3 regions of the Erwinia rhapontici genome follow, and region 2 is predicted to be linked to each of the others. Evidence: predicted binding sites of a transcription regulator. Region 2 holds the regulator's gene; each other region holds the start of a gene.

Region 1 (6,273 bases), 750 kb from region 2:
CCTACGGATTAATGCAGAATCTTCGCCAGGAAGTCTTTAGCACGCTCAGACTGTGGATTGTTGAAGAACTCATCCTTCGGTGAATCTTCGACAATCTTTCCTTCATCCATAAAGATCACCCGGTTGGCCACTTTACGGGCGAAGCCCATTTCGTGCGTCACCACCATCATTGTCATGCCTTCATTCGCCAGTTCGACCATGACGTCCAGCACTTCATTGATCATTTCTGGGTCCAGCGCTGAAGTGGGTTCGTCGAACAACATGGCGATAGGATCCATACACAGCGCGCGGGCAATTGCTACACGCTGTTGCTGACCACCGGAGAGCTGTCCAGGGAACTTATTGGCATGGGCGGACAGTCCAACGCGTTCGAGTAGCTTAAGCCCTTTCTGACGCGCTTCTTCTTTATTACGTTTCAGGACTTTTACCTGTGCCAGCGTCAGGTTCTCGACGATCGACAGATGTGGGAACAGCTCAAAATGCTGAAACACCATGCCAACTTTAGAACGCAGTTGGGCAAGGTTGGTCTTCTTGTCGTTGACGGGGGTGCCATTCACTTCAATCAGCCCTTTTTGGATAGGCTCAAGACCGTTCACCGTTTTGATCAGCGTCGACTTCCCTGAGCCTGAAGGACCACACACCACCACCACTTCACCTTTTTTGACTTCGGTTGAGCAGTCGGTCAGCACCTGAAAGTGACCATACCATTTAGAAACATTTTTCAGGGTAATCATTTACACAGTCCTTTTTTTCTTTAAATAGCTGACCAACAGCGAAGCGCTAAGGCTGATAACGAAGTAAATCGCACCGGCAAACAGCACCATTTCAATCTCAGTACCATTATTCACACCGATGGTATCGGCAGTACGGAAGAAGTCCGCCAGGCTCAGAACATAGACCAGCGAGGTGTCCTGGAATAAAACAATGCCCTGGGTAAGCAGCAGCGGCACCATGGCGCGAAACGCCTGAGGCAGGATGATCAACCGCATCGATTGCCACTGCGTCATACCCAGTGCCAGTGCAGCGCTACCCTGACCACGAGCAATACTCAAAATACCCGCACGGATGATTTCTGAGTAATACGCGGCTTCGAATAGCGAGAAGGCCACCATCGCAGAGATCAGGCGGATATCTGTCTTCGGCGACAGCCCCAGTACCTGCTGCAGGAAACTTGGCACCACCAGATAGAACCACAGCAACACCATCACCAGCGGAACGGAGCGGAACAGGTTGACGTAGATCTTGGCGAACCAACTGATAGGTTTGAAGGATGACAGGCGCATGACCGCCAGCAGGGTGCCCCAGATGATGCCAAAAATTACCGCCGTCACGGTGATTTTCAGCGTAACAACCATCCCTGCCCAGAGGTAAGGAAGATTGGGGACGATGGTACTCCAGTCAAATTCATACATTGTTTATTTGCCCCCCGGTAAGCGGACTTTACGTTCAACCAGCCCCATCAGCAGCATGATCACCGCGTTGATAGCGATGTAGGCGAGGGTAATTGCGGTGAAAGATTCATAGGCGTGTGCGGAGTAGTCCAGCAGTTTTCCCGCCTGAGCCGCCATATCAACCAGCCCGATGGTGGAAGCAATGGCTGAGTTTTTGACCAGATTGAGCATCTCCGAGGTCATCGGCGGCACAATCACGCGATAGGCGTTAGGCAGCAGCACATAGCGGTAGGTTTGTGGCAGCGTCAGCCCCATGGCCAGTCCGGCATTTTTTTGGCCGCTGGGCAGTGACTGAATAGCGGCACGAACCTGTTCACAAACACGGGCGGCGGTGAACAGACCCAGGCACAGCACGGAGCAGGTGAAGAACTGGATGTTCGGATCGATTTCCGATTTAAACCACATGCCAAGACCTTCCGGCAGCAGCTCCGGCACCACCAGATACCAGATAAAGAATTGCACGATCAGCGGCACGTTACGGAATAACTCAACGTAGCAGGTGCCAAGACCGGACAGTAAACGGTTAGGAACGGTTCGCAAAATACCGAACAGGGAACCGACTAACAGGGCGATGATCCAGGCACAAACGGAGACGGCGATGGTGACCTGAAAACCGGACCACAGCCAACCAAGATAGGTTGTATTACCGAATGGGGCCTCTTGCAGGAATATTCCCCAGTTCCAATCAATAGACATAAAATACTCCGGAAAAAAAGGGTAGCGACCGCTACCCTGAAGATTGATGAGAGGCTCAAATACTCTCCCTGCTTCGGGAGAATATTTTGATATGCGCACCGGGGAACGACCGGTTTGCATCTTCGTCAGGCGCCAGAACGTAAGCCCTGTCCGCCTGACTGTGTCTGTCCGAGCCTGTGTTCAACAATCGTAGGGCAGCGTACCGCCCTGTTGACACGCGAATCAGTGCGTGTTTTTTCTTTATTAATTCATTGCCTTGTCGTTAGGCGCTTTGAACAATGCTTTCATGTCGTCAGACAGGTCAAAGTCCATCGTCATATTTTTTGGTGGGATAGGCTGTTTGAACCATTTGTCGAACCACTTAGTGGCTTCGCCAGACGTCTGTGCCTGGGCAATTGTGTCGTCCATCAGCTTTTTAAACTCGCCATCACCTTTTCTCAGCATACAGCCGTAAGCTTCGTGAGACTGTGGAGTGCCAAGAATTTCCCAGTTAGCCGGTTTTTTTGCCTTAGCTCGTTCACCTGCCAGCAGAGCATCATCCATCATAAATGCGACAGCGCGGCCGCTTTCCAGGGTGCGGAAAGAGTCACCGTGATCTTTTGCACTGATGATACGCATGTCGAGTTTCTTCTCGTCGTTCAGCTTGTTCAGCAGAATTTCTGACGTGGTACCTGAAGTCACAACAACACTTTTGCCTTTCAGATCGGCGAAGTCTTTAATCGCGCCGCCTTTCTTCACCAGCAGACGCGTACCGACGACGAAGATGCTGTCGGAGAAGCTGGCCTGTTTCTGGCGCTCAAGGTTATTGGTGGTAGAGCCACATTCAAAATCGTAGGTGCCGTTTTGCAACAGCGGAATACGGTTCTGCGAGGTAATCGGTAGCATTTTTACTTGCAGGTCAGGTTTGTTCAGCTTTTTCTTGATAGCTTCAACAATCGCGTTGGAATAATCCTGAGAGTAACCCACAACTTTTTGCTGGTTGTCGTAGTAGGAGAACGGGACGGAGGATTCACGGTGGCCAACGACGATCACGCCGTTTTTAGCAATCTTTTCCAGAGTAGATGCTTGCTGTTGTGCATCAGCTGCTGCCTGTGGTTTTGCGTCCTCAGCGTGAGCGATACCAGAGGCGAATCCTGCCAGTGCAAGGCAAAGCCCCAGTTTCCGTAATTTCATGTTCCAACTCCTTTGCAGTTGTGGCGCGAAATAAACCCACGCCGACGTGATGTGATGTGTGTATTTCCTGCTAGTTATCTGTTTTATCCATAGCGAAAACGGTGTCATTCCTCCATAACATAGCTGAATGTTAATGAAGTGATACGGAAAAGTTTCTTTTTTGCGATGCAACCCGCACCAATTAAGTGCGATTCTTTCGACAATGCTTCGCATGGGTGCAATATCTGCGCCATGACGGTGCGCGAACGATTTCGTAGCGACTTGATATCGGGCTGACACACGTTTCACGGAAATATTTTGCAATCATCGTGCCAACGGCGGTTTTTTAACAGAAATGCAGCATAAGCTGTTGGGGATGGGGGAAAAAGATAGGGGCGAGGCATGCCTCGCCCGGAGAGAGTTATGAACGGCGTGAACGCCAAGCGCAGAGGACGCCAGCAAGGGCAAACAGTAATGTCACAGCCCAGATACCCCAGTTGCCGATTCGGGCATAAGGTGTCAGCCCGGTCGTCGGTGTGACCTTGGCTGCCAGTACTTCCGCTTTGAACTGTGGAATAATCTGTGCAATCTCACCCTCAGCATTCACCACTGCTGTCACTCCGTTATTGGTGCTGCGAAGCAGTGGGCGGCCGAGTTCCAGTGCACGCATACGCGCCATTTGCAGATGCTGCCACGGACCAATGGAGTGACCAAACCAGGCATCGTTCGAGATTGTCAGAAGGAAGTTGGTATCGGGCCTGAAGTTGTCACGCACCTGCTGGCCCAGTACGATTTCGTAGCAGATGGCGGCTGTCAGGTTGTAACCCGCAACCTGGAGCTGTGGCTGCACGTAGTCACCCCGACTGAAGGAAGACATTGGCAGGTCGAAGAACGGTGCCAGTGGACGCAGCAGGGTTTCCAGCGGAACGAACTCACCAAAAGGCACCAGATGATTCTTCTGGTAGCGGTTCTTGCTGAAATAGTTGTAAGGCTGCGGTCCGCCCAGCACGATGATGGTGTTGTAGTCGTGGTAGCGATTGCTTTCGAGGCGTGAATCAACAATGCCGGTCACCAGGCTACTGCCTCCAGCCCGCAGTTGTTCATCCACGGCTTTCAGGAACGGCTGCTGGCGAGTTTCCAGGTCAGGAATCGCCGACTCTGGCCAGATGATGATCGGCGCTTTCCCTACAAACGGACGGCTGAGCGCGGTATAGGTTTTCAGCGTATTCACCAGCTGATCCGGATCCCACTTCATCGATTGTTCAATATTGCCCTGAACCAGCGCCACATCCACTGCCCGCTCGGGCAAAGGCTGGAACCAGCTGATCTGACGCAGCGGCCAGGGGAGCAACAGTAATGCCAGGGCGGCGACACCAGCAGCCAGATGGCGTTTCAGTGCGGCATACACCGCCAGGCCGGCGATAATCATCAGCAGGAAGGTGATGCCTTCCACACCCAGTAATGGCGCCAGGCCTTTCAGCGGGCCATTAATCTGGCTGTAGCCAAACTGCAACCACGGGAAACCGGTCAGTACCCAGCCGCGCAGGAACTCCGTCATTTGCCACAGCACCGGAGCCGCCAGCGCCAGGCGCAGCAGCGTGGTTTTCGGGCTCAGGCGGTTGAGCAGGGCAGCAAACAGCAGGGGGTAGAGAGACAGCCAGGCTGCCAGCAGGATCACAAGGAAGACATTGACCGGGCCAGGCATTCCGCCGAAGGTGGCAATGCTGACGTAAACCCAGTTAATGCCGCTACCGAACAGTCCCATGCCCCAGACAAAGCCGATGGCACTGGCCTGACGCGTGCTGCGGTTTAACGTCAGGGCCTGTAAGCCGATCAGTGAAACCAGTGCCGCAGGCCAGAAATCATAGGGGGAGAAAGAAAGGGTGCCAATGGCACCCGTGATAAGCGCTAAAAGCAGGCGAACCTGCTGGCGCTGGCAGAATAAGGCAATTGCCATAAGTCGGTTACTCTTCCAGAGTCGGTTGCGGCGAATTTTCCGGGATTTTGACATGGACCTGAATAATACGGCGGCTGTCTGCCATCGCGACTTTAAACTGGTAACCATCGATCTCAATGCTTTCACCCCGTGCCGGCAGATGGCCAAAGCCCTGCATCACCAGGCCGCCGATGGTATCCACTTCTTCATCGCTGAAGTGGGTGTTGAAGACTTCGTTGAAATCTTCGATCGGCGTCAGGGCGCGAATGGTGTAAGTGTGGCGACTGAGCTGACGAATATCGCGATCTTCTTCATCGTCATACTCATCTTCAATTTCACCGACGATCAGCTCAAGGATATCCTCGATAGTCACCAGGCCGGACACGCCACCAAATTCATCAATCACAATAGCCATATGATAGCGCTGTGAACGGAACTCTTTCAGCATCCGGTCGACACGCTTACTTTCCGGCACCACCACCGCTGGGCGCAGTACCTTTTCCATACTGAACGGCTCAGACTCACTGCTCATAAATGGCAGCAGGTCCTTGGCCATCAGGATGCCTTCAACATGGTCCTTGTCTTCGCTGATCACCGGAAAACGTGAGTGGGCAGACTCAATAATCACCGCCAGGCACTCTTCCAGCGTCTGGTTACGCTTGAGCGTGACCATCTGAGAGCGAGGGATCATGATGTCGCGTACACGCTGTTCGGCGATATCCATCACACCTTCCAGCATGTCCCTGGTATCCGGGTCGATCAGGTCATTCTGTTCAGAATCACGGATCAACTCCAGCAGGTCATCGCGGTTTTTCGGCTCACCGTGGAACAATTGGTTGAGAATCAGCGTAAAAAATCCCTTTTTGGTACTGGGACTGTCATTGTTTTGTGAATGGTCATCGCTCATGGCGTTTTTGAGTTTGTCTCTCTATCAATAAAATCGGCTGCCCCAGGTGGGGCAGGCGTGATGGCTTGTACAAATCTGTCATCTGAAGCCGCAGTGGCCTTCATTTTCAGGCGATACAAGCCAGGTACTTA
Region 2 (6,273 bases):
CAAGACGCTGGATGACGCTGATACTGGCACTGATCGCCATTGTGCTGATTGGCTGGAATCTGACTGCCACCGATGATAACGACGGTGCAGCAACGCAGGACAATAATGAACCCACCTATATGAGTGATAACTCACATACGGTAGTTTATAACCCAACCGGAGCACTGAGCTACAAGCTGGTTTCTGACAAGGTGACCTATTTTTCGGCGGATGCTGTAACCTGGTTCGATAACCCGGTGATGACCACCTACGATGAGAACAAGGTTCCAACGTGGTCAGTGCGTGGAGACAAAGCCAAGCTCACTAACGATCGCATGCTGTACCTATACGGGCATGTGGAAGTTAACAGCCTGACGAAAGACGCACAGCTTGAGCGCATCAAAACAGATAATGCGCAAATTAACCTGACGACTCAGGATGTGACCTCGGACGATCAGGTAACACTTTATGGCAGCAGCTTTAACTCTACAGGTATGAAGATGCGTGGGAATTTACGGAAGAAAACTGCCGAGTTGATTGAAAAGGTCAAAACATCTTATGAAATTCAAAATGAACAAAAGCCTTAAGTTACTGACTGCAACCCTGCTGTTCGCCGTGAGCGTTCCTGCTTTAGCGTTAACGGGCGATTCGGATAAACCGGTGAATGTCGACTCGGAAAATCAGGCGCTGGATATGCAAGGCAACGTTGCCACGTTTACCGGAAAAGTCATCGTGACGCAGGGTACGATTAAAATCACGGCCGATAAAGTGGTGGTGACCCGTCCGGGTGGCGACAGCAATAAAACCATTGTTGATGCCTACGGCAATCCTGCGACCTTCTACCAGATGCAGGACAGTGGCAAACCCGTGCAGGGTCACGCCCAGAAAATGCATTACGAACTGGCGAAAGACCTGGTGGAGTTAACCGGCAACGCCTATCTGGAGCAGCTCGACAGCAACGTCAAAGGCGATCGCATCACCTATCTGGTGAAAGAGCAAAAAATGCAGGCCTTCGGCAGCAGCGGCAAACGTGTCACTACCGTACTGGTGCCATCGCAGTTGCAGGACAAAGGCACACCGTCAAACGGTCAGAAAAAGAGTAACTAACGAACATGGCAACCTTAATTGCGGAAAACCTCGCGAAGGCTTACAAAGGCCGCCGCGTGGTTGAAGATGTCAGCCTGCAAGTGAAGTCTGGCGAAATCGTGGGCCTGCTTGGCCCGAACGGCGCAGGCAAGACCACCACGTTTTACATGGTGGTTGGCATCGTGCCGCGTGATGCAGGTCGTATCGTGATCGACGATGAAGACATCAGCATTTTACCGCTGCATGCGCGTGCGCGTCGGGGCATTGGCTATCTGCCACAGGAAGCCTCTATTTTCCGCCGTCTGAGTGTTTACGATAATCTGATGGCGGTGCTGCAAATTCGTGATGATCTGACCAGTGAGCAGCGTGAAGATCGTGCTAATGAACTGCTGGAAGAGTTTCACATCGAACATTTACGTGACAGCCTCGGTCAGGCGCTATCAGGCGGTGAACGCCGCCGCGTAGAAATTGCCCGTGCGCTGGCCGCCAATCCAAAATTCATCCTGCTGGATGAACCGTTTGCCGGTGTTGACCCGATTTCCGTTATTGATATTAAAAAGATTATTGAACACCTGCGTGACAGCGGCCTCGGCGTGCTGATCACCGACCATAACGTACGTGAAACGCTGGCAGTGTGTGAGAGAGCCTATATCGTCAGCCAGGGGCATCTTATCGCCCACGGCACCCCGGAAGCGATCCTGGCCGATGAGCAAGTTAAGCGTGTCTATTTGGGTGAAGAGTTCAGACTCTGATAAGGTGTTCACATTCGGTAAGTTTTCTGGGGAATTAATACTCTGAATATGAAGCAAGGTTTACAACTCAGGCTGAGTCAACAGCTTGCCATGACGCCACAACTGCAGCAGGCCATTCGCCTGCTGCAACTCTCTACGCTTGAACTACAGCAGGAAATTCAGCTGGCGCTGGAAAGTAACCCGTTGCTTGAACAGACCGACATTCACGAAGAAGTTGATACCCGCGAATATCAGGAAACAGAAGCGCTGGATACCCGGGAAGCGCTGGAACAGAAAGACATGCCCGAGGAGCTTCCACTGGATGCGACCTGGGATGAAATCTACACCGCTGGTACGCCGTCAGGCACGGGTACCGATTACCATGACGATGAGTTACCTGTTTATCAGGGTGAAACGACCCAGACACTACAGGACTATCTGATGTGGCAGGTGGAGCTAACGCCTTTTACCGATACCGATCGCGCGATTGCGACCTCCATTGTCGATGCTGTCGACGATACGGGCTATCTGACCGTGTCGCTCGAGGAAGTGCTTGAAAGTATGGGTAACGACGAGCTGACCCTTGACGAAGTGGAAGCAGTGCTGAAACGTGTACAGCGTTTTGATCCAGTAGGCGTCTGCGCCCGCGATCTGCGCGACTGTTTACTGGTACAGCTCTCCCAGTTTGCGGCAGATGTGCCGCTGCTGAAAGAAGCACGGCTGATTGTCAGTGAGCATCTCGACCTGCTCGCCAACCATGATTTCCGCAGCCTGATGCGCGTCACACGCCTTAAAGAAGACGTGCTGAAGGGAGCGATGCAGGTCATTCAAACGCTTGACCCGCGCCCAGGCCAATCGATCAATACTCAGGAACCCGAGTATGTCATTCCAGATGTGCTGGTGCGTAAAGTCAGTAATCGCTGGATGGTCGAGTTGAATGCAGACAGTGTGCCGCGTCTGAAGATTAATCAGCATTACGCTTCACTAGGCTCAAGTTCACGCAGCGACAGTGATTCGCAGTTTATCCGCAGTAATTTGCAGGAAGCCAAGTGGCTGATTAAAAGCCTGGAAAGCCGAAATGATACGCTGCTGAAAGTGACACGCTGTATCGTGGATCAGCAGCAGGCCTTTTTCGAACAGGGCGAAGAGTATATGCGCCCAATGGTGCTGGCTGATATTGCCAGTGCCGTCGAAATGCATGAATCGACCATTTCCCGTGTTACCACCCAGAAATACCTGCACAGTCCACGTGGTATTTTTGAACTTAAGTATTTTTTCTCCAGTCACGTCAATACCGAAGGAGGGGGCGAAGCGTCCTCAACGGCGATCCGTGCACTGGTGAAAAAATTAATCTCGGCGGAGAATCCCGTCAAACCACTCAGCGACAGCAAGCTCACCTCCATGCTTTCCGAACAGGGAATTATGGTGGCACGGCGCACTGTGGCAAAATACCGAGAGTCTTTATCCATCCCGCCATCAAATCAGCGCAAACAGCTGGTCTGAACGAACAGAGAAGGAAGACACTATGCAGCTCAATATCACTGGACAGCACGTTGAAATCACCGAGCCACTGCGCGAGTTTGTGACAGCGAAGTTTGCCAAACTGGAGCAATACTTTGACCGGATTAACCAGGTCTATATTGTTTTAAAAGTGGAGAAAGTGACGCAAATTGCCGATGCAACATTGCATGTGAATGGCGGTGAGCTGCATGCCACCTCGGAAGATAAAGATATGTACGCGGCGATTGACGGCCTGATCGACAAGCTGACTCGCCAGTTGAATAAACACAAAGATAAGCTAAAACAACACTAAATCTCACAATGCATTGATGGTGTTTCAGCAACCCGCTTCTACTGGCATATGCTGAAAGCGGTATCGGCTCGTATTCTTCCGGGAATACGAGCCGTTAATCAATACGGCATGTTAATCTCTTGATCTGAACGCTGGTAAAGAGTGTCCTGCCTGCGGAAGTGAAAAGTTAAGTGAAACTATGATGAACAATGATTTGAAACTGGAACTGGGCTCCGTCTTGAGCATCTCGTGTACCCGTAATGGCGTACATTGCCAGAGCAAAAAACGGGCGCTGGAAATTATCAGCGAGCTTGCGGCGAAACAGCTTAACCTCCCGCATCAGACAATTTTTGAAGCGATTCTGACGCGTGAAAGAATGGGCAGCACCGGTATCGGTAATGGCATTGCCATCCCGCACGGCAAGCTGGAAGAAGATACGCTACGCGCAGTCGGTGTCTTCATTCGCCTTGACCAGCCCATCGCGTTTGATGCAATTGATAATCAGCCCGTGGACCTGTTGTTTGCCCTGCTGGTGCCAGCAGATCAGTGTAAAACACATCTTCATACTCTCTCTCTGGTTGCCAAGCGCCTGGCAGATAAAACCGTTCTGCGTCGCCTGCGCGCCGCACAATCCGATGAAGATCTTTACGAGATCATCACGGAAGATCACGAAGAGAGTTAGTCATTCTTGCCACAGTCCCCGACATAATGAAGTTGCAGCAACGCAGCGAAACGCAGCGCTGGTGCAGCTTCTGGTCTAAGGGAAAGCGGGTTAAATTGGGGGAAAAGTGAAATGGTGCTGATGATCGTCAGCGGTCGCTCAGGCTCAGGGAAATCAGTGGCATTACGCGCGCTGGAAGACATGGGTTTTTACTGCGTGGATAACCTGCCTGTAGTCTTGCTACCTGATCTGGCTCATTCGCTGGCTGAGCGCAATATATCTGCTGCTGTGAGTATCGATGTACGTAACATGCCGGAATCTCCGGAGGTATTTGAAACCGCGCTCACCAATTTGCCAGACTGTTTTTCGCCGCAGCTTCTGTTCCTGGATGCTGACCGTAATACCTTAATCCGTCGCTATAGCGATACCCGTCGCCTGCATCCGCTCTCCAGTAAAAATCTGTCGCTGGAAAGTGCCATCGATGAAGAAAGCGATCTGCTGGAACCGCTACGTTCCCGTGCCGATTTGATTATCGACACCTCAGAAATGTCAGTGCACGAGCTGGCAGAGATGCTACGTACCCGCCTGCTGGGGAAACGCGAACGTGAACTGACCATGGTATTCGAATCTTTCGGTTTCAAACACGGTATTCCCATTGATGCCGACTATGTGTTTGATGTCCGTTTTCTGCCGAATCCACACTGGGATCCGAAGCTGCGTCCGATGACCGGTCTTGATCGCCCCGTTGCCGCCTTCCTTGATCGTCATACTGAAGTGCATAATTTTATTTATCAGACGCGCAGCTACCTCGAGTTATGGTTACCGATGCTGGAAACCAATAACCGTAGCTATCTGACAGTGGCGATCGGCTGTACCGGCGGTAAACATCGTTCCGTGTATATTGCCGAGCAACTGGCAGATTATTTCCGCTCGCGCGGTAAAAACGTTCAGTCTCGTCACCGTACGCTGGAAAAACGCAAATCATGACCGTAAAACAGACTGTTGAGATTAAAAATAAGCTGGGTATGCACGCACGTCCGGCGATGAAGCTGTTCGAACTGGTACAGAGTTTTGATGCTGAAGTGCTGCTGCGCAATGAAAGCGGTACTGAAGCGGAAGCGAGCAGCGTGATTGCGCTACTGATGCTTGACTCAGCTAAAGGCGGTCATATCGAAGTAGAAGCCAGTGGTGCGCAAGAAGAAGAAGCGCTGGCCGCGGTGATCGATCTGTTTAATGCCGGATTCGACGAAGACTAATCATCCCCCTGAACAGACCGGCGTTTCAGCCGGTCTGTTGGCTATTTCCCGCCCGAATCAATGCAACTTATGTTCCCGCAGGAAACTCTCCCCCCCGAGCTGGCGCATCTGGCGCATAATCCACTGTTGGCGCTGATGCACATAGCCAGACGGAGCATCAGCCCTGAAGCGAATGGGGTTGGGTAGCACTGCAGCCAGTAGCGCGGCTTCAGACATAGACAGGCGACTGGCCGGTTTATGGAAATAGCGTTGAGAGGCCTCCTCTACGCCAAAGACCCCTTTCCCCATCTCCGCCACGTTAAGATAAATAGTGAGGATCCGGCGTTTGGTCCATACTGTTTCAATTCCCACCGTCAGACCGGCCTCCAGGCCTTTACGCACCCAGCTCCGTCCATCCCAGAGAAATACGTTTTTGGCCGTTTGCTGCGAGAGTGTCGATGCGCCGCGCATACCCGCTTTCTCATTACTGCTGTCCAGTACTGACTGAATAGCGGCCACATCAAACCCCCAGTGCGTAGGGAACTTCTGATCTTCAGAGGCAATAACCGCCAACGCCATCCACGGTGAAATCTTATCCATCGACACCCAGTCAGAATGAGCCACATAGCGAAAATCACCACTGAACCAGGCGCTCAATTGCCGTTCGGCCATCACGGCAGAAAATGGCACCGGTAAAAAAGCAAAGAGGACAATACCACCCACCCATAAACCCATTACGACCAGGACCAGGCGAAATAGCCCCGATTTGATCCGCGCCATCACGCGCAC
Region 3 (6,273 bases), 560 kb from region 2:
CCCAGATTAGCGGTACCTTAACCCTGCTTGCCCTGTTACCGATGCCGATCATGGCGCTGGTGATCAAACGTTACGGCGATCAGTTACATCATCGCTTTAAGCTAGCCCAGGCTGCTTTCTCCTCGCTAAACGACCAGACGCAGGAAAGCCTGAGCAGCATCCGTATGATTAAAGCCTTCGGGCTGGAAGATCATCAGTCAGGCCAGTTTGCGGCGATTGCTAAAGACACCGGAGAGAAGAATCTGCGCGTGGCGCGGGTGGATGCACGCTTCGATCCGACGATCTACATCGCTATTGGCATGTCAAATCTGCTGGCGATTGGCGGCGGCAGCTGGATGGTCTGGCACGGCACAATGACCCTCGGGCAGCTCACCAGCTTTGTCATGTATCTGGGGCTGATGATCTGGCCCATGCTGGCGCTGGCGTGGATGTTTAATATTGTCGAGCGTGGTAGCGCCGCCTGGATACGAATCCAGGCATTGTTAGCAGAAGCGCCTGCCGTGGTTGATGGAGACAAACCGTTGCCAGAGGGGCGCGGCCTGTTGCAGATTTCGGTGCGGGAGTTTTGTTACCCCGGGGCGCAGCAACCTGCGTTGCGTAATCTGAAGGTTCAGGTTAATCCAGGGCAAATGCTGGGGCTTTGTGGCCCAACGGGATCGGGTAAAAGCACTTTACTCAGTTTGATCCAGCGTCACTTCGATATTGATCAGGGCGATATTCGTTACCACGATATCCCTCTGCCGCAGTTGCAGCTCGATGGCTGGCGTAGCCGACTGGCGGTAGTCAGTCAGACGCCATTCCTGTTCTCCGACAGCGTCGCTAACAATATTGCGCTGGGGTGTCCTGGTGCAACGCAAAGTGAGATTGAGCACGCTGCACAGCTTGCCTTTGTTCATGACGACATTTTACGGCTCCCTGAGGGCTATCAAACTGAAGTGGGCGAACGTGGTGTGATGCTGTCGGGTGGGCAGAAACAACGTATCTCCATTGCCCGGGCATTGCTGCTGAATGCCGAGATTCTGGTGCTGGATGATGCCCTCTCTGCGGTAGATGGCCGCACTGAACACCAAATCCTGCATAACCTGCGCAGTTGGGGCGAAGGACGTACGATTATTATCAGCGCTCATCGTCTCTCTGCCCTGACCGAGGCCAGTGAAATTCTGGTCCTGCAACACGGGCAGGTTGCGCAGCGTGGCGATCATGAGCAACTGGCCGCCGCTTCAGGCTGGTATCGCGATATGTACCGTTACCAACAGCTGGAAGCGGCACTGGACGACGATGAAACAGAACAGGGAGCTGCGCATGGCTAATGTCACTCAATTGTGGCCAACCATTAAACGGCTGCTCTCCTACGGTGCGCCGTGGCGTAAGTCCCTGAGCCTGGCCGTGCTGATGCTGTGGGTGGCCGCTGCCGCCGAAGTGCTGGGACCTGTTTTAGTCAGCTACTTTATCGACAATATGGTGGCAAAACACCGTATGCCTGTTGGACTGGCCGCTGGCCTTGTGGTCAGTTTTCTGCTGTTGCAACTGTTGGCGGCGGCGCTGCATTATTGTCAGGCACTGTTATTTAATCAGGCCGCCGTTGGCGTGGTACAGCGCCTGCGTACTGATGTGATGGATGCTGCACTTCGCCAGCCTTTGGGCGCATTTGATACCCAGCCGGTCGGGCAGATTATTTCGCGTGTTACCAATGATACCGAGGTGGTACGTGATCTCTACGTGACCGTTGTTGCCACTGTATTGCGCAGTGCAGCGCTGGTGGGGGCGATGCTGGTGGCGATGTTCAGTCTTGACTGGCGCATGGCGCTGGTTGCCATCACCATTTTCCCGGCGGTACTGATCGTTATGCTGATTTACCAGCGTTACAGCACGCCGATTGTGCGCCGGGTGCGCAGCTATCTGGCAGAAATCAATAACGGCTTCAATGAAGTCATCAATGGCATGAGTGTGATCCAGCAGTTTCGCCAGCAGGCTCGTTTCGGTGAACGTATGGGGGAGGCCAGCCGCTCTCATTATATGGCGCGTATGCAGACGCTAAGGCTGGATGGTTTTCTCCTGCGACCCCTGCTCAGCCTGTTTTCTGCCATGATCCTGTGCGGATTGATGATGCTGTTCGGTTTTTCTTCTGTAGGGTCGATTGAGGTCGGCGTGTTATATGCCTTTATCAACTACCTCGGGCGCCTGAATGAGCCGCTAATCGAACTGACGACCCAGCAATCGATGCTGCAACAGGCGGTGGTGGCGGGTGAGCGTATCTTTGAACTGATGGATGCGCCACGTCAGCCATATGGCGATGACAACACGCCACTTGCCAGCGGCAGTATCGATATTCGTGATGTGACCTTTGCTTATCGCACTGGCCGCCCGGTGTTAACGGATATTAACCTGTCTGTGCCATCGCGCCATTTTGTCGCGCTGGTCGGGCACACCGGCAGTGGAAAAAGTACGCTCGCTAACCTGCTTATGGGGTATTACCCGCTCAGCCAGGGCGAGATCAAGCTGGACGGACGTCCACTCGCCTCCCTCAGCCATGCCGCGTTGCGGGGGAGTGTGGCGATGGTACAACAGGATCCAGTGGTGCTGGCCGATACTTTCTTTGCCAATGTCACGCTGGGACGGGATATTAGCGAGGATGCCGTCTGGCAGGCGCTGGAAACGGTACAGCTGGCGGCACTGGCACGTGAGTTACCTGAAGGGATCCATACGCGCTTAGGGGAGCAGGGCAATAATCTCTCCGTTGGACAGAAACAGCTGTTGGCAATGGCGAGGGTGCTGGTGGCCACACCTCAGATCCTGATCCTGGATGAAGCGACCGCGAATATCGATTCCGGTACGGAACAGGCTATCCAGAAAGCCCTGCAGATCGTGCGTCAGCGTACTACGCTGGTGGTGATTGCTCACCGACTGTCAACCATCACCGAAGCCGATACCATTATGGTATTGCACCGTGGGCAGGCAGTGGAGCGTGGCAGCCATCAGCAACTGCTGGCTGCACAAGGGCGCTACTGGCAGATGTACCAACTACAACTTGCGGGTGAGGAGCTGGCAGTGGCAGAGAGCAGCTAAATCGCTGCCGTTGCGCTGCACCAAATTCAGGCGAATAACCACTCAATAACCCTACAAATGCACCGCTCTAACGCATAACGCACCTTTCTGGTGCGTTTTTTCTATACTCCTTTCTGTGCCTTTCTTTTCTCTGTGATCTGCGTCTCAGCTACGACTCAGACCAGCTCTGACTAATCGTCTGAAAAATTCAGATTTTTAAACTCTGGCACAGCCTTTGCTTTAATCATTTCGTGTCGCTGAAACAACCTATTTTTTTACCTGGAGGGGATCGTATGAAGCTGGTTAGCGTGGTAATCAAACCGTTCAAACTGGAAGACGTGCGTGAAGCACTGTCGTCAATCGGCATTCAGGGTCTGACCGTCACTGAAGTCAAAGGCTTCGGCCGCCAGAAAGGGCATGCAGAACTGTATCGCGGTGCTGAATACAGCGTGAACTTCCTGCCAAAAGTAAAAATTGATATTGCTATTGCTGACGACCAGCTTGATGAAGTGGTTGATGTGATTAGTAAAGCGGCCTACACAGGCAAAATTGGTGACGGGAAGATCTTCGTTGCAGAACTGCAACGTGTCATCCGTATTCGCACCGGCGAAACTGACGAAGCAGCACTGTAATTCGGGGCTCAGAATTGTGATGGGATGGGACAAAATGAAAAAACTCGCTAAGTTAGGCCTCGCCGGTGTTGCTCTTTTACCGTCGCTGGCAATGGCCGCTGCTCCTGCAGTAGCCGACAAAGCTGATAACGCCTTTATGATGATCTGCACCGCGCTGGTGCTGTTTATGACAATCCCTGGTATTGCATTGTTCTACGGCGGCCTGATTCGCGCCAAGAACGTGCTGTCGATGCTGACTCAGGTTGCCATGACCTTCGCGATGGTCTGTGTGCTGTGGATGGTTTACGGCTACTCACTGGCGTTCAGCGAGGGCAACGCCTTCTTCGGTAGCTTCAACTGGGCAATGCTGAAAAATATCACCCCTACTGCGGTGATGGGGTCTTACTATCAGTACATCCACGTGGCGTTCCAGGCATCCTTCGCCTGTATCACCGTGGGTCTGATTGTCGGTTCCATCGCAGAACGTATTCGTTTCTCTGCATTGTTGATCTTCGTTGTAATCTGGCTGACCTTCGCTTACCTGCCAATTGCACACATGGTATGGGCAGGCGGCTTCCTGGCAGCTGACGGCGCGCTGGACTTTGCGGGCGGTACTGTTGTTCACATTAACGCCGCGGTAGCAGGCCTGGTGGGTGCTTACCTGGTGGGTAAACGTGCTGGTTTCGGTAAAGAAGCTTTCAAACCCCATAACCTGCCGATGGTGTTCACCGGTACGGCTATTCTGTACTTTGGCTGGTTCGGCTTCAATGCAGGTTCTGCCAGCGCTGCTAACGAAATCGCGGGTCTGGCCTTCCTCAACACCGTGATTGCTACAGCAGGTGCGATGCTGAGCTGGACCTTCGGTGAGTGGGCGCTGCGCGGTAAGCCATCTCTGCTGGGCGTCAGCTCTGGCGTGATTGCCGGCCTGGTGGCTATCACCCCAGCCTGCGGCTATGTGGGTGTGGGCGGTGCACTGATTATTGGTTTGGTTGGTGGATTAGCCGGTCTCTGGGGTGTGACCATCCTGAAGAAATGGCTGCGTGTTGATGACCCTTGTGATGTGTTCGGTGTTCACGGTGTGTGCGGTATCGTAGGCTGCATCCTGACCGGCGTATTTGCCTCCTCTTCACTGGGCGGCGTGGGTTATGCCGAAGGCGTCACCATGGGCCATCAGGTCTGGGTACAGCTGTTCAGCGTCGGTCTGACCATCGTCTGGACTGCGGTTGTTGCCTTCATCGGTTTCAAAGTTGCCGATATGATTGTGGGCCTGCGTGTTCCGGAAGATCAGGAGCGTGAAGGTCTGGACGTCAATAGCCATGGCGAGAATGCTTACAACCAGTAAGTGATTGATGTGCTGAAGGCTGAAGAAAAGTAGCGCGCTAAAAAATAATAAAAGACGAAGCGGGCCATCATGGCCCGCTTTTTTATGCCTCTGATTACGAACGCTGGCGGATCACCCCTTCCTGCACCGTCGATGCCACCAGCACACCCTGCTGGTTCCAGAACTCACCGCGCACAAAACCACGGGCACTGGAGGCAGAAGTGCTCTCTACGCTGTACAGCAGCCATTCGTTGAGGTCAAAGGGACGGTGGAACCACATCGAGTGGTCAATGGTGGCGACTTGCATACCTGGCTCCAGAAAACCTTTTCCGTGAGGCTGCAATGAAACAGGCAGGAAGTTGAAGTCAGACGCATAGCCCAGCAGATACTGATGAATGCGTTTATCCTCCGGCATGCTGCCGTTGGCGCGTAGCCAGGTATAGCGGGCGGGTTTACTGACATGTCCTTTGAGTGGGTTATGGAACTCCACCGGGCGGATCTCAAAGGGTTTTTCGGATAAAAACTTATCACGAGCCTTCTCTGGAATGTATTGCGCCAGTTGGCGAGCAATGTCTGTCTCAGAGGGCAAGTTATCCGGCCCTGGAACCTCAGGCATTGTTTTCTGATGTTCAAAGCCGCTTTCTGGCCCCTGGAATGAGGCCGTCATATAAAAAATGGGCTTGCCGTTCTGCACGGCTTTTACCCGGCGGGCGCTAAAGCTCTGGCCATCGCGCAGATTTTCCACATCATAAATGATCGCTTTCTGGCTATCGCCCGGGCGCAGGAAATAGCTATGGAAGGAGTGGATAATGCGATCCTGTGGAACGGTTTGTTTGGCCGCATACAACGCCTGGCCGACCACCTGTCCACCAAACACCTGGCGCAAACCCAGATCTTCGCTCTGCCCACGAAACAGACCCTCTTCCAGCGTCTCCAGGTCCAGAAGATTTAACAAGTTTTGTAACGCCTGGCCCATATTCTGTTCCTCAATAGTTTTATCGCCACCAGTTTGCGAGATCCGACCAGTTAGCGTCAACGACTGTTTATGCGATCTGTGTGGGAAGCTGATAAAGCCAGACTTGCGGTGCTTCCAGGAAAAAATCAGCAACTTGTGCCAGAATTAAAGCTACGCAGACAGTAATAACTGTCTTTGTGCGGCGAAGTGACTGCCGTAAGCATTGATCGGAAGGAGAAACTATCAATGAAATTTTGGCATGTATTAAGTGGTGCGGCGCTGGTTGTAGCAATTTCAGGCTGTGCTGATAAAAGCAAAGATGTGCCGACGCCGACGCTCGG

Evidence for each region. Region 2 encodes sigma-54, which starts transcription at its own class of promoters, with help from an activator protein. Its sites were predicted from a motif close to GTTGGCACANNTTTCGCTNT; they were not measured.
Region 1: the regulator sigma-54 is predicted to act here: its motif matches at 3,410-3,429, upstream of LJN55_RS06160 (amino acid ABC transporter substrate-binding protein).
Region 3: the regulator sigma-54 is predicted to act here: its motif matches at 3,268-3,287, upstream of glnK (P-II family nitrogen regulator).

Annotation. Positions count from the first base shown of each region.
Region 1 covers NZ_CP085627.1:1,302,507-1,308,779, forward strand. The annotation lists gene LJN55_RS06145 (amino acid ABC transporter ATP-binding protein) at 9-734, opposite strand; gene gltK (glutamate/aspartate ABC transporter permease GltK) at 735-1,412, opposite strand; gene LJN55_RS06155 (amino acid ABC transporter permease) at 1,416-2,147, opposite strand; gene LJN55_RS06160 (amino acid ABC transporter substrate-binding protein) at 2,391-3,320, opposite strand; gene lnt (apolipoprotein N-acyltransferase) at 3,721-5,256, opposite strand; gene corC (CNNM family magnesium/cobalt transport protein CorC) at 5,264-6,142, opposite strand; gene ybeY (rRNA maturation RNase YbeY) at 6,271-6,273, opposite strand, start outside.
Region 2 covers NZ_CP085627.1:556,055-562,327, reverse strand. The annotation lists gene lptC (LPS export ABC transporter periplasmic protein LptC) at 1-566, shown strand, start outside; gene lptA (lipopolysaccharide ABC transporter substrate-binding protein LptA) at 538-1,086, shown strand; gene lptB (LPS export ABC transporter ATP-binding protein) at 1,092-1,817, shown strand; gene rpoN (RNA polymerase factor sigma-54) at 1,866-3,299, shown strand; gene hpf (ribosome hibernation promoting factor) at 3,322-3,609, shown strand; gene ptsN (PTS IIA-like nitrogen regulatory protein PtsN) at 3,788-4,270, shown strand; gene rapZ (RNase adapter RapZ) at 4,382-5,236, shown strand; gene npr (PTS phosphocarrier protein NPr) at 5,233-5,505, shown strand; gene mtgA (monofunctional biosynthetic peptidoglycan transglycosylase) at 5,563-6,273, opposite strand, start outside.
Region 3 covers NZ_CP085627.1:1,112,047-1,118,319, forward strand. The annotation lists gene LJN55_RS05200 (SmdA family multidrug ABC transporter permease/ATP-binding protein) at 1-1,310, shown strand, start outside; gene LJN55_RS05205 (SmdB family multidrug efflux ABC transporter permease/ATP-binding protein) at 1,303-3,066, shown strand; gene glnK (P-II family nitrogen regulator) at 3,339-3,677, shown strand; gene amtB (ammonium transporter AmtB) at 3,697-4,998, shown strand; gene tesB (acyl-CoA thioesterase II) at 5,093-5,953, opposite strand; gene LJN55_RS05225 (YbaY family lipoprotein) at 6,179-6,273, shown strand, end outside.